Regions from separate parts of the Pantoea sp. X-Soil-ISGK-421 genome, predicted to be linked through region 3. Evidence: predicted binding sites of a transcription regulator. Region 3 holds the regulator's gene; each other region holds the start of a gene.
What was found. Region 3 encodes PurR, which represses purine synthesis genes. Its sites were predicted from a motif close to CANGCAAACGTTTGCNTG; they were not measured.
Positions count from the first base shown of each region.

Region 1: AC6I8K_RS01830 (NCS2 family permease) is a predicted target of PurR. The motif match lies at 1,579-1,596, and genes of this name have one in related genera.
Region 2: tusA (sulfurtransferase TusA) is a predicted target of PurR. The motif match lies at 1,706-1,723, and genes of this name have one in related genera.

Region 1 covers NZ_AP035979.1:404,455-407,717, forward strand. Annotated here, with positions in the region: gene soxR (redox-sensitive transcriptional activator SoxR) at 1-447, shown strand, start outside; gene AC6I8K_RS01825 (glutathione S-transferase family protein) at 491-1,156, shown strand; gene AC6I8K_RS01830 (NCS2 family permease) at 1,682-3,031, shown strand; gene AC6I8K_RS01835 (Na+/H+ antiporter) at 3,170-3,263, shown strand, end outside.
Region 2 covers NZ_AP035979.1:334,958-338,220, forward strand. Annotated here, with positions in the region: gene AC6I8K_RS01480 (DcrB family lipoprotein) at 94-651, opposite strand; gene AC6I8K_RS01485 (7-cyano-7-deazaguanine/7-aminomethyl-7-deazaguanine transporter) at 925-1,590, opposite strand; gene tusA (sulfurtransferase TusA) at 1,784-2,029, shown strand; gene AC6I8K_RS01495 (zinc/cadmium/mercury/lead-transporting ATPase) at 2,026-3,263, opposite strand, start outside.
Region 3 covers NZ_AP035979.1:1,803,338-1,806,600, forward strand. Annotated here, with positions in the region: gene punC (purine nucleoside transporter PunC) at 1-185, opposite strand, end outside; gene punR (DNA-binding transcriptional activator PunR) at 296-1,207, shown strand; gene purR (HTH-type transcriptional repressor PurR) at 1,204-2,229, opposite strand; gene cydH (cytochrome bd-I oxidase subunit CydH) at 2,503-2,592, shown strand; gene AC6I8K_RS08440 (C40 family peptidase) at 2,649-3,263, opposite strand, start outside.

The DNA.
Region 1 (3,263 bases), 1.4 Mb from region 3:
GTTTTGACGCCGGGCGAAGTGGCGAAACGCAGCGGCGTGGCGGTCTCGGCGTTGCACTTCTATGAGACCAAAGGATTGATTTTTAGCTCGCGCAACGGCGGCAACCAACGCCGTTATAGCCGTGACGTGTTGCGCCGCGTCGCCATCATTAAAATCGCGCAACGCATCGGCATTCCGCTGGCCACGGTGAGCGACAGCCTGACGCACGTACCCGCCAACAAGCGTATGTCGACGCAGGAGTGGGACGCGTTAACGCAACACTGGCGCGAGGAATTGGATAAACGCATCGAAACCCTGACGCGCTTGCGTAACGATCTTGATGGCTGCATTGGCTGCGGCTGTTTATCAATGCGTGATTGCCCGCTGCGCAATCCCGGAGACCGATTGGCCGAGCAAGGTTCGGGTGCGGTGTTACTCGATCCCGAACAGGACGAGCAAAAACGCTGATCGACTATACTTGTCGGGACTCTTTTACCGGCAAGGAAACCGTATGATCACCGTTCACCATCTGGAAAATTCCCGCTCGCATCGCGTGTTATGGCTGCTGGAAGAGCTCGCGGTGCCTTACCAAATCAAACGCTATCAGCGTGAAAACAGCTTGCTGGCCCCTGATTCGTTAAAAAAAGTGCATCCACTGGGTAAATCACCGGTGATCACCGATGGCAATCGCGTTATTGCTGAATCGGGCGCCATTCTTGAATATCTGCAACTGAAGTACGACAGCGAACATCAGCTCACGTTAGTCAACGAAGAGGAGCAGATTCAGTCCCGTTACTGGCTGCACTATGCCGAAGGATCGCTGATGCCACTGCTGGTCATGAAGCTGGTATTTGCGCAATTGGGTAAGAAACCGGTGCCCTGGCTGCTGCGTCCGGTGGGTAATGTATTGAGCAAAGGCATCCAGAAAGCCTGGCTGAACAAACAGCTGGCTTTACACGGCAGCGTGATCGAACAACATCTCACGCAGCATCCCTTTTTTGCCGGCGCACGTTTTAGCATCGCCGATGTGCAGATGAGCTTTCCGCTGCTGGCGCTGCAGATGCGGGGTTCGCTGCGTGATACGCCAGCCACCGCCCGCTGGCTGGAAACCATGCAGCAGCGCGCCGCCTGGCAACGCGCATTAGAGCAGGGCGGCCCGATTCAGCTGCAAAGTTGATTACGGCCAGGTCGCCATCACCCATGATCGTAGGGTCGCCATTTATGGCGACAAGGACATTACCATTGTGCGGCCCTCGAAACGGTCGTCATTAATGACGACCTTACAATTCTGGCAGCAATTACGCGGTTAAATAGGCACCGCGTAGCGGCGGGTTGGGCTGGCGCAGGGCCAGGGAGTGAAGAGGGCGTGGCCAGACGCCCTCTTCTTGGTCGCCGCACGGTTTAACTGCAACTGCCACAGCCAATGGCGAACGAAAGTCGCTCTGTGGATCGGCATTACGCCATTTATGGCGACCTGAACAACCGATGGCCTGGATTTATCCTGTAATACCCGCGATTAGTGGTTGAAAACCCCATGCCAAACGCCAGATAATCGTTTGCCTTTTTCCGCGTCCCCTTCTATGGCCTGGAATACGCGGCGACGTAAACGTTTGCCTGGATTTTCATTATGAAAATTTTCACCAGAGGACGGCAAGCGTGCGCCGTGCGGCGACGCACATCACAAAAATATTGAGGAAGAATTATGTCTGGCGAATCGCGCCCGGCCAGTGGAAAACTGGACGCCTGGTTCAACATTTCTGCACGCGGCAGTAGCGTGCGTCAGGAAGTATTGGCGGGTCTGACGACGTTTCTGGCGATGGTGTATTCCGTCATCGTGGTACCCAGCATGTTGGGTAAAGCGGGCTTCTCGCCAACGGCGGTGTTCGTTGCGACCTGTCTGGTGGCAAGTGTCGGTTCGATCATCATGGGCTTATGGGCCAATCTGCCGATGGCAATTGGTTGCGCCATCTCGCTGACAGCGTTCACTGCCTTTAGCCTGGTGCTCGGCCAGCACATTAGCGTGCCGGTGGCGCTCGGCGCGGTGTTCCTGATGGGATTATTGTTCACGCTGATTTCGGTAACCGGTATTCGTGCGTGGATTCTGCGTAACTTACCGATGGGCGTGGCGCATGGAACCGGCGTCGGGATCGGCTTGTTCCTGTTGCTGATCGCTGCCGACGGTATTGGTTTAGTGGTAAAAAATCCGGCGCCGGGCTTGCCGGTGGCATTGGGCCACTTTGTCTCGTTCCCGGTGATCATGGCGCTGGTGGGTCTGGCGGCCATTTTCGGCCTGGAAAAACGCCGCGTGCCAGGTGGCATTTTGCTGACTATCATCGCCATTTCGATGATGGGTTTGATCTTCGATCCGGCGGTGACTTATCAAGGCCTGTTTGCCATGCCAAGCCTGAAGGATGCCAACGGTCAATCGGCCATGTTTAGCCTCGATATCATGGGCGCGCTGCAACCTGTGGTGCTGCCAAGTGTGCTGGCGCTGGTGATGACAGCGGTATTTGATGCCACCGGCACCATCCGTGCGGTAGCGGGGCAGGCAAATCTGCTGGATAAAGAGGGGCAGATCATCAACGGCGGCCGTGCGCTGACCACGGACTCTATCAGTAGCGTGTTTGCGGGTTTGGTGGGTGCGTCGCCTGCTGCGGTCTATATCGAATCGGCGGCTGGCACCGCGGCCGGTGGTAAAACCGGCCTGACGGCGATTGTGGTCGGTTTGCTGTTCCTGCTGATTCTGTTTATGTCGCCGCTGGCCTATCTGGTTCCCGCTTACGCGACAGCGCCGGCGCTGATGTACGTTGGCCTGCTGATGTTGAGCAATGTGGCAAAAATTGACTTCAACGATTTTGTTGATGCGATGTCTGGTTTGCTGACGGCGGTGTTCATCGTGCTGACCTGCAATATCGTAACCGGCATCATGCTGGGCTTCGCTTCGCTAGTGATTGGTCGCTTGTTTGCCGGTGAGTGGCGCAAGCTGAATGTTGGCACCGTGGTGATTGCTGTCGCGCTGGTGGCGTTCTATGCCGGTGGCTGGGCCATCTGACTTTAAAGCTGAATAATTCCAGGATTATTCGCTTTCTGCTCCACGCCGCACATCGGGTTGCCCGCTGTGCGGCGTTTTGTTTTACACTTTCCCCCGCAACAACATCGCTTTAATGAAATTGATTCGCCTAAGGACAGCATGGAAATCTTCTTTACTATTCTCATCATGACGCTGGTGGTTTCACTCTCCAGCGTGGCGGCACGAATTCTGCCGTTTCAAATTCCCCTGCCGC
Region 2 (3,263 bases), 1.5 Mb from region 3:
CCAGGTCGCCATGAATGGCGACCCTACCAAACTGCACTGAACCCTTGTAGGGTCGCCATTCATGGCGACCGATAAACGTTCAGATTTTAAGGATTATTTCAGGGTGATGCTTTTGATAATCCCATCAGCATCGCTCTGCGCTTGCTGTTGGTTATCCGCTGGTAAGGTAATTTGCAGCGTCAGCAACTTACCGTCCACTTTCGCCAGAATCACCGAAGACCATGACGTCTGATTATTAGCAGAAATCACCGTGTCCAGCTGCTGTGCTGGCTGGTCTTTCAACGTGACCGCTTTGTTTGAAACCACTTGCAGCTGTGGATCGCGACCGCGCTGCTGCTGTTCCAGACGCTGTGCCAGCGCATCAAGCGCTTCATTAGTGGGATCACCCGCAATCACAATAATCGCACGCTGACCGGTTTCGTCGGCGTAAACGTGCATATTGGTGGATTCAGAGCCGAGTTTTCCGCTTTTGTCAGACATGCCAGCAGGCAGTGAGAAGCTCAGTTTGCCGTCCATCAGATTGACCGTCTGGGCCGACTGGCTGGCGCTCGCACCGTTGCTGTTCGCTGCCGCATCATCTTTCTTCTGGTCACATGCCGCCAGACCGATAACCAACAGGCCAATACCCACATATTTCACTACGTTACGCATTCTTTTCCCTTTTACATGATTCCAGTCAGGCGTTATCAAAACGGAATCGGCAGTCAAAAGCAACTGCCGGAGTGTCAGGAAATCTTAGCGTGCCGTAGCGTTTCGTGTATACCCGTCATACTTCAAGCTGCAAGTGCGTTGGCTGCGTGTATTCACCCCAGTCACTTACTTATGTAAGCTCCTGGGGATTATGAGGCTCATTACTGATTCTCTCCCTACGGGCCAGCGCTTGCCGCCTTCCTGCAACTTGAATTATTTAGGGTATGTGTGTAATTAGCCGAAATTGATCTGCTGCTGCGCGGAACGCTCAGCTAATCGCTTCAGCATGGCATTCAGTAACACGCCGTAAGCTGGCAGGAAGAAGATCATGCAGATCAGCACTTTGAAGCTGTAATCCACCAAAGCGATCTCGACCCAATGCGCCGCCATAAACGGGTCTGGACTCTTGTAAAAGGCGATGAAGAAGAAGGCCAGTGTATCGCTGATATTGCCGAGGAACATCGCTGCTGCCGGGGCAATCCACCACTGTGATAAACGGCGCAAACGGTTAAAAACGTGCACGTCGAGAATCTGACCCAGCGCATAAGCCATAAAGCTGGCGCAGGCGATACGCGCAACAAACAGATTCACCTCTTCCAGAGAAGCCCACCCTTGCCATGCGCCCTGATAAAACACGCACGAAACAATGTAGGAGATCACCAGCGCTGGAATCATCACCGCCAGAATAATGCGACGGGCGAGCGGCGCGCCAAAAATGCGCACGGTCAGATCGGTGGCGAGGAAAATAAACGGAAAGCTAAACGCGCCCCATGTGGTGTGAAAGCCGAAGATCGAAATCGGCAGCTGCACCAGATAGTTACTGGAGGTGATCACCAGCAGATGGAAAAGCGATAGCCAAAACAGCGCATGCATGCGCTGACGTGCAGAGAAAGCAATCATCATAAGCCTTTTTAGTGATGGGGTGAGGGAACCCAAGTTCGTGTGTTAACACGATGGTAAATAAAAAATCGGCGGCATCTTAACGCGTTGCGCAATTTATGCAATGGTTAATTTTAACGCAATCGTTATCGCCTTGCGTTGCCTAATTCGCGCGCTAGAATGAGCGCCCATCATCAACTATTGACAGAGAATCATGAGCGATCCCTTTTCTGCGCCTGACCATCAGCTTGATGCCCTTGGCTTGCGCTGCCCGGAGCCGGTAATGATGGTGCGTAAAACCGTGCGCAGCATGCAGACCGGTGAAACCTTGCTGATCATCGCCGACGATCCAGCCACCACGCGCGATATCCCCGGTTTCTGCCGCTTCATGGAGCATCAGCTTCTGGCACAGCAGACCGAAAGCCTGCCGTACCAGTTTTTGATTAAGAAAGGCGCTTAACGCTGGCGCAGCAATCGCAGGGCGTTGGCCGTCACCAGCGCGGTGGCACCGGAGTCTGCTAATACTGCCAACCACAAACCAGTGAAGCCGAGTAGCGTGGTGACCAGAAAAATCACTTTTAATCCCAACGCCAGCGCCACGTTCTGACGAATGATGGCGCGCGTGCGCCGTGCCAGCACAATAGTGCGTGGTAGAATCGCCAGCTGGTTTTGCGTTAATGCTACATCCGCGGCTTCCAGCGCCACATCGGTGCCGCTACCCATCGCAATACCAATCGTCGCCGCTTTCATGGCGGGCGCATCGTTGATGCCGTCGCCGACCATCGCCAATGATTGCTGCTCACCCAATTTCCTTACCGCCTCAACTTTATCGGCAGGCAGCAAACCGGCGCGATAATCAATGTTGAGTTCAGCCGCAATGGCGGCGGCCGCGCGTGGGTTATCGCCGGTTAGCATCACGCTCTTCACCCCGAGCTTCTGCAACTCAGCCAGCGCGCCAGCGGCTTCGGTACGCAGCTGATCCCGCAACGCCAGCGCGCCGAGCACCTGCTGCGCCTGCAACAGCAGCACCACAGTTTGGCCTTGTGCTTCGAGATCAGCGATGTGCTGCTGCTGCGCGGCGTCGAGATTGCGGGCTTCGCGCGGCGTCAGCAATTGATACGTCACGCTATCGATCTCGGCACGAATGCCGCTGCCCGCCAGCGTTTGCTGCTGCGAGGCTGACGGAATCGTGAGCTGACGGCGCTCGGCTTCGTTAACAATCGCCTGCGCCAGCGGATGGGTGGAACCCTGCTCAACGGCAGCAGCGATGCTCAGCAACGCGTTTTCTGCTATCGCGCTAAATGGCTGGATGTGGGTAAGCTGCGGCTTACCGGCCGTCAGCGTGCCGGTTTTGTCGAACGCCATCATGCTAACGCGACTGAGACGTTCTAGCGCCGCGCCGCCCTTAATGAGTGCGCCCTGACGCGCCGCAGCGGCCAGGCCGGAGGTAATGGCGGCAGGTGTGGAGATTACCAGCGCGCATGGACAACCAATCAGCAGCAGCGTTAGCCCTTTATAAATCCACGGCAACCAATCGCCAAAGCCCAGCAGCGGCGGCAATACCATCACCAGCAGCGCCAGCAGCATAATGGCGGGCGTATAAATGCGACTAAAGCGATCAATAAACCGCTCAACCGGCGCACGATGGGTTTCGGCTTCCTCAATCAACTGCAGAATACGGTCAATGGCACTTT
Region 3 (3,263 bases):
CCCCAAAATACCTGTGCACAGGCAAAACCGCCGAGAAACAGACTTAAGCTGGCGCTGATAGTGCCGGGTGCGCTAGCAAAATCACGCTGCATATCGCCAAAGGCGGGTAAATACATATCCGTGGCAAGAAAGCCGAGCATGCTGAGCACGGCGAGATAAGGCATAAATGCTTTAGACGACAACATGTTGATTCTCTTTTGGGCAGGTTGAACGCCGGGGAGTGTAAAAGGATGCAACGCGCTTTGTGAAACGCTAATATTTGCATGGTGCTGTTAAATTTTTTGAAGGCAAAAATATGTGGTCAGAATATGCGCTTGAAGTGGTGGATGCCGTGGCGCGCACCGGCAGTTTTAGCGCGGCCGCGCAGGAGCTGCATCGCGTGCCTTCTGCCGTCAGCTATACCGTGCGTCAGCTGGAAACCTGGTTGGCGGTACCGTTGTTTGAGCGCCAGCATCGCGAAGTGGTCATGACACCAGCCGGCGAGCACTTCGTTCGTGAAGGGCGATCTGTTATCAAAAAAATGCTGGCAACGCGTAGGCAGTGTCAACAACTGGCGAATGGTTGGCGCGGTGAATTGAGTATCGCGGTTGACTGCATTGTAAAACCGCAGCGCACGCGGCAATTAGTGAAGGACTTCTATCGTCATTTTCCCGATATGGAGTTGATTATCAGCTACGAAGTGTTTAACGGAGTGTGGGATGCATTAGCCGATGGCCGGGTAGATGTCGCGATTGGCGCCACGCAGGCAATTCCCGTCGGTGGACGTTTTGCGTTTCAGGATATGGGCGCGCTGAATTGGCGTTGTGTGGTCAGCCCGGATCATCCGCTGGTTAACAGCACGGAACTGGATGATGAAACGTTGCGAGCGTGGCCATCTCTGGTGCTGGAAGATACGTCGCGTGCATTGCCGCGCCGTATGACCTGGACGCTAGATAATCAGCGGCGGCTGGTGGTGCCAGAATGGGAAACCGGGATGGCGTGTTTGCTGGCAGGATTGTGTGTTGGAATGGTGCCGGGCCATTTGGCGCGTCCACTGCTGGACAGTCATAAATTGGTCGAACTGTCGCTGCCGCAAGCCTTTCCTGATAGTCCGTGCTGCGTCAGCTGGGCAGAACAACGCACGTCGCCGGCGCTTGAGTGGTTACTGGCTTATCTGGGGGATGCTGAAACGCTGAACCACGAATGGCTCAGCGAAGTGTCAGCTTAGCGGCGATAATCGCGGAATGGGCCGTACGCCACTGAACGACGTTCAATCAGCGTAGGCTGAACCTCGATGGTTTGTGGATCTTCACGTTTGCTGGTGATGCGATCCAACAGCATTTCCAGCGCTTTTTCACCCAGTTCGGCTTTAGGCTGGTGTACGGTGGTCAGCGCGGGCGTGAAATAGCGCGCGTTGCGCACGTTATCGTAACCAATCACCGAGATATCTTGCGGTACACGCAAACCCATCTCATCGGCGGCACAAATTGCGCCCATCGCCATAATATCGCCGCCGCAGAACACGGCGGTTGGGCGCTGTTTCTGGTTAAGAATCTGCTGCATGGCCTGATAACCGGATTCAGGTTCAAAGTCGCCCTGAACCACCCATTCTGGACGCACTGTAATGCCTGCTTCGTTCATCGCCTGCAGAAATCCTGCGTGACGTCCGCCGCCGGTGTTGCGCTCCATCTGGCCAGGGATGGCACCAATATCGCGATGGCCACGTTCAATCAGATAACGCCCGGCGAGATAGCCGCCTTGAAACGCGTTGTCCTGCACCGTATCGGTAAAATCACCGCGCGAAGCACCCCAATCCATGACGACCATCGGGATATTGCGGTTCTCTTCCAGCATTTGCAGTAAATCGTCCGGATACTCAGAACACATCACCAGCAAACCATCGACGCGCTTTTGCGCCATCATCGACAGATAGGCGCGCTGTTTTTGCAGATCGTTGTGCGCATTGCCGAGAATCAACGTATAGCCGCGTTCGAAACAACGATTCTCCACCGCTTCGATAATTTCAGCAAAATAGGGCGCTTCACTGGACGTTGCCAGCAGACCTAAGGTTTTGGTGTGATTCACTTTGAGACTACGCGCCACGGCACTTGGCGAGTAGTGTAATTGTTTGATCGCTTCCCATACGGCGTTACGCGTTTCTTCCGCAACGAAACGCGTTTTGTTGATGACATGCGAAACCGTGGTGGTTGAGACACCTGCGCGTTTTGCGACATCTTTAATTGTTGCCATGAAAATGGTACTCCTGGTCTTATCGCAACTTACTGATAAGTATATTGTTAAACGTTTGCGTCTGCTAACGCTTTTACAGCTCAAAAGGCGGGCAAAACGGGGTGTTATAGCAGACGAAATCACTTCATTATGCTGAAAATACAGCACGCGCAAAATCTGTTGCGCAACGAAAGGCGGCGATTCTAACAAGCCCGCGCGGATAACACGAGATTTTTGCCGATTGCTGTGCGAAAATCGCGTTAACCCTATTAATTGTGTGACTAAGGAGTTGTGATGAATACTGACCTGAAGCTGGCGCTAATGACCACTGTTGGCGCACTGTTGATGATTATCGCCTTCAGTTTTACCGCGATCATGCATTAACAAAAAAGCCGGAGCTGTGTGCAGCATCCGGCTTTTTTCTGTTTGTTGCGCAACAATTAGCGAATGGTTTTTGGCGTCATCATACGACGCGCGCCCACATAGTGTTTCTGCCAGTAATCCTCTCCCAAAGCGCTAATCTGAATATCTTTGCCGGTACGCGGCGACTGAATGAATTTGCCGTTGCCGAGATAAACACCAACATGATCAGCGGTGCCGCGATTGTTAATGCGGAAGAACACCAGATCCCCTTTCTCCAGCATTTCACGTTTGATCGGGGAAGCATCACGCAAGTGATACATCTCATTGGCGGTGCGCGGAAATTTGAATTTCACCAGATCTTTATAGGCGTACCAGACCAATCCACTGCAGTCGAAACCGGTATGTGGCGAGGTGCCGCCCCATTGATAAGGTTTACCGAGTTGGCCCATTAATTTGGTCATCGCCGTTTCACGCGCTTTTTGATAACGCTGGCGGTGCGACTTACTCATTTTGATGCCGGTAAGCGCAACCGCTTCGTCATCAACCACCACTTCGGGAGATTTCTTCACCAGGCGTTGATGACCGTATTTCTTAGCGGTAAGTTTCAGCGGGGATTTTTTGCTGGTGGTTTTGTGCAGCGCGGTTTCAGTTTTGGTCTGTTTTTTTAGTTTGAATTTTTGGACAGCAGTCAG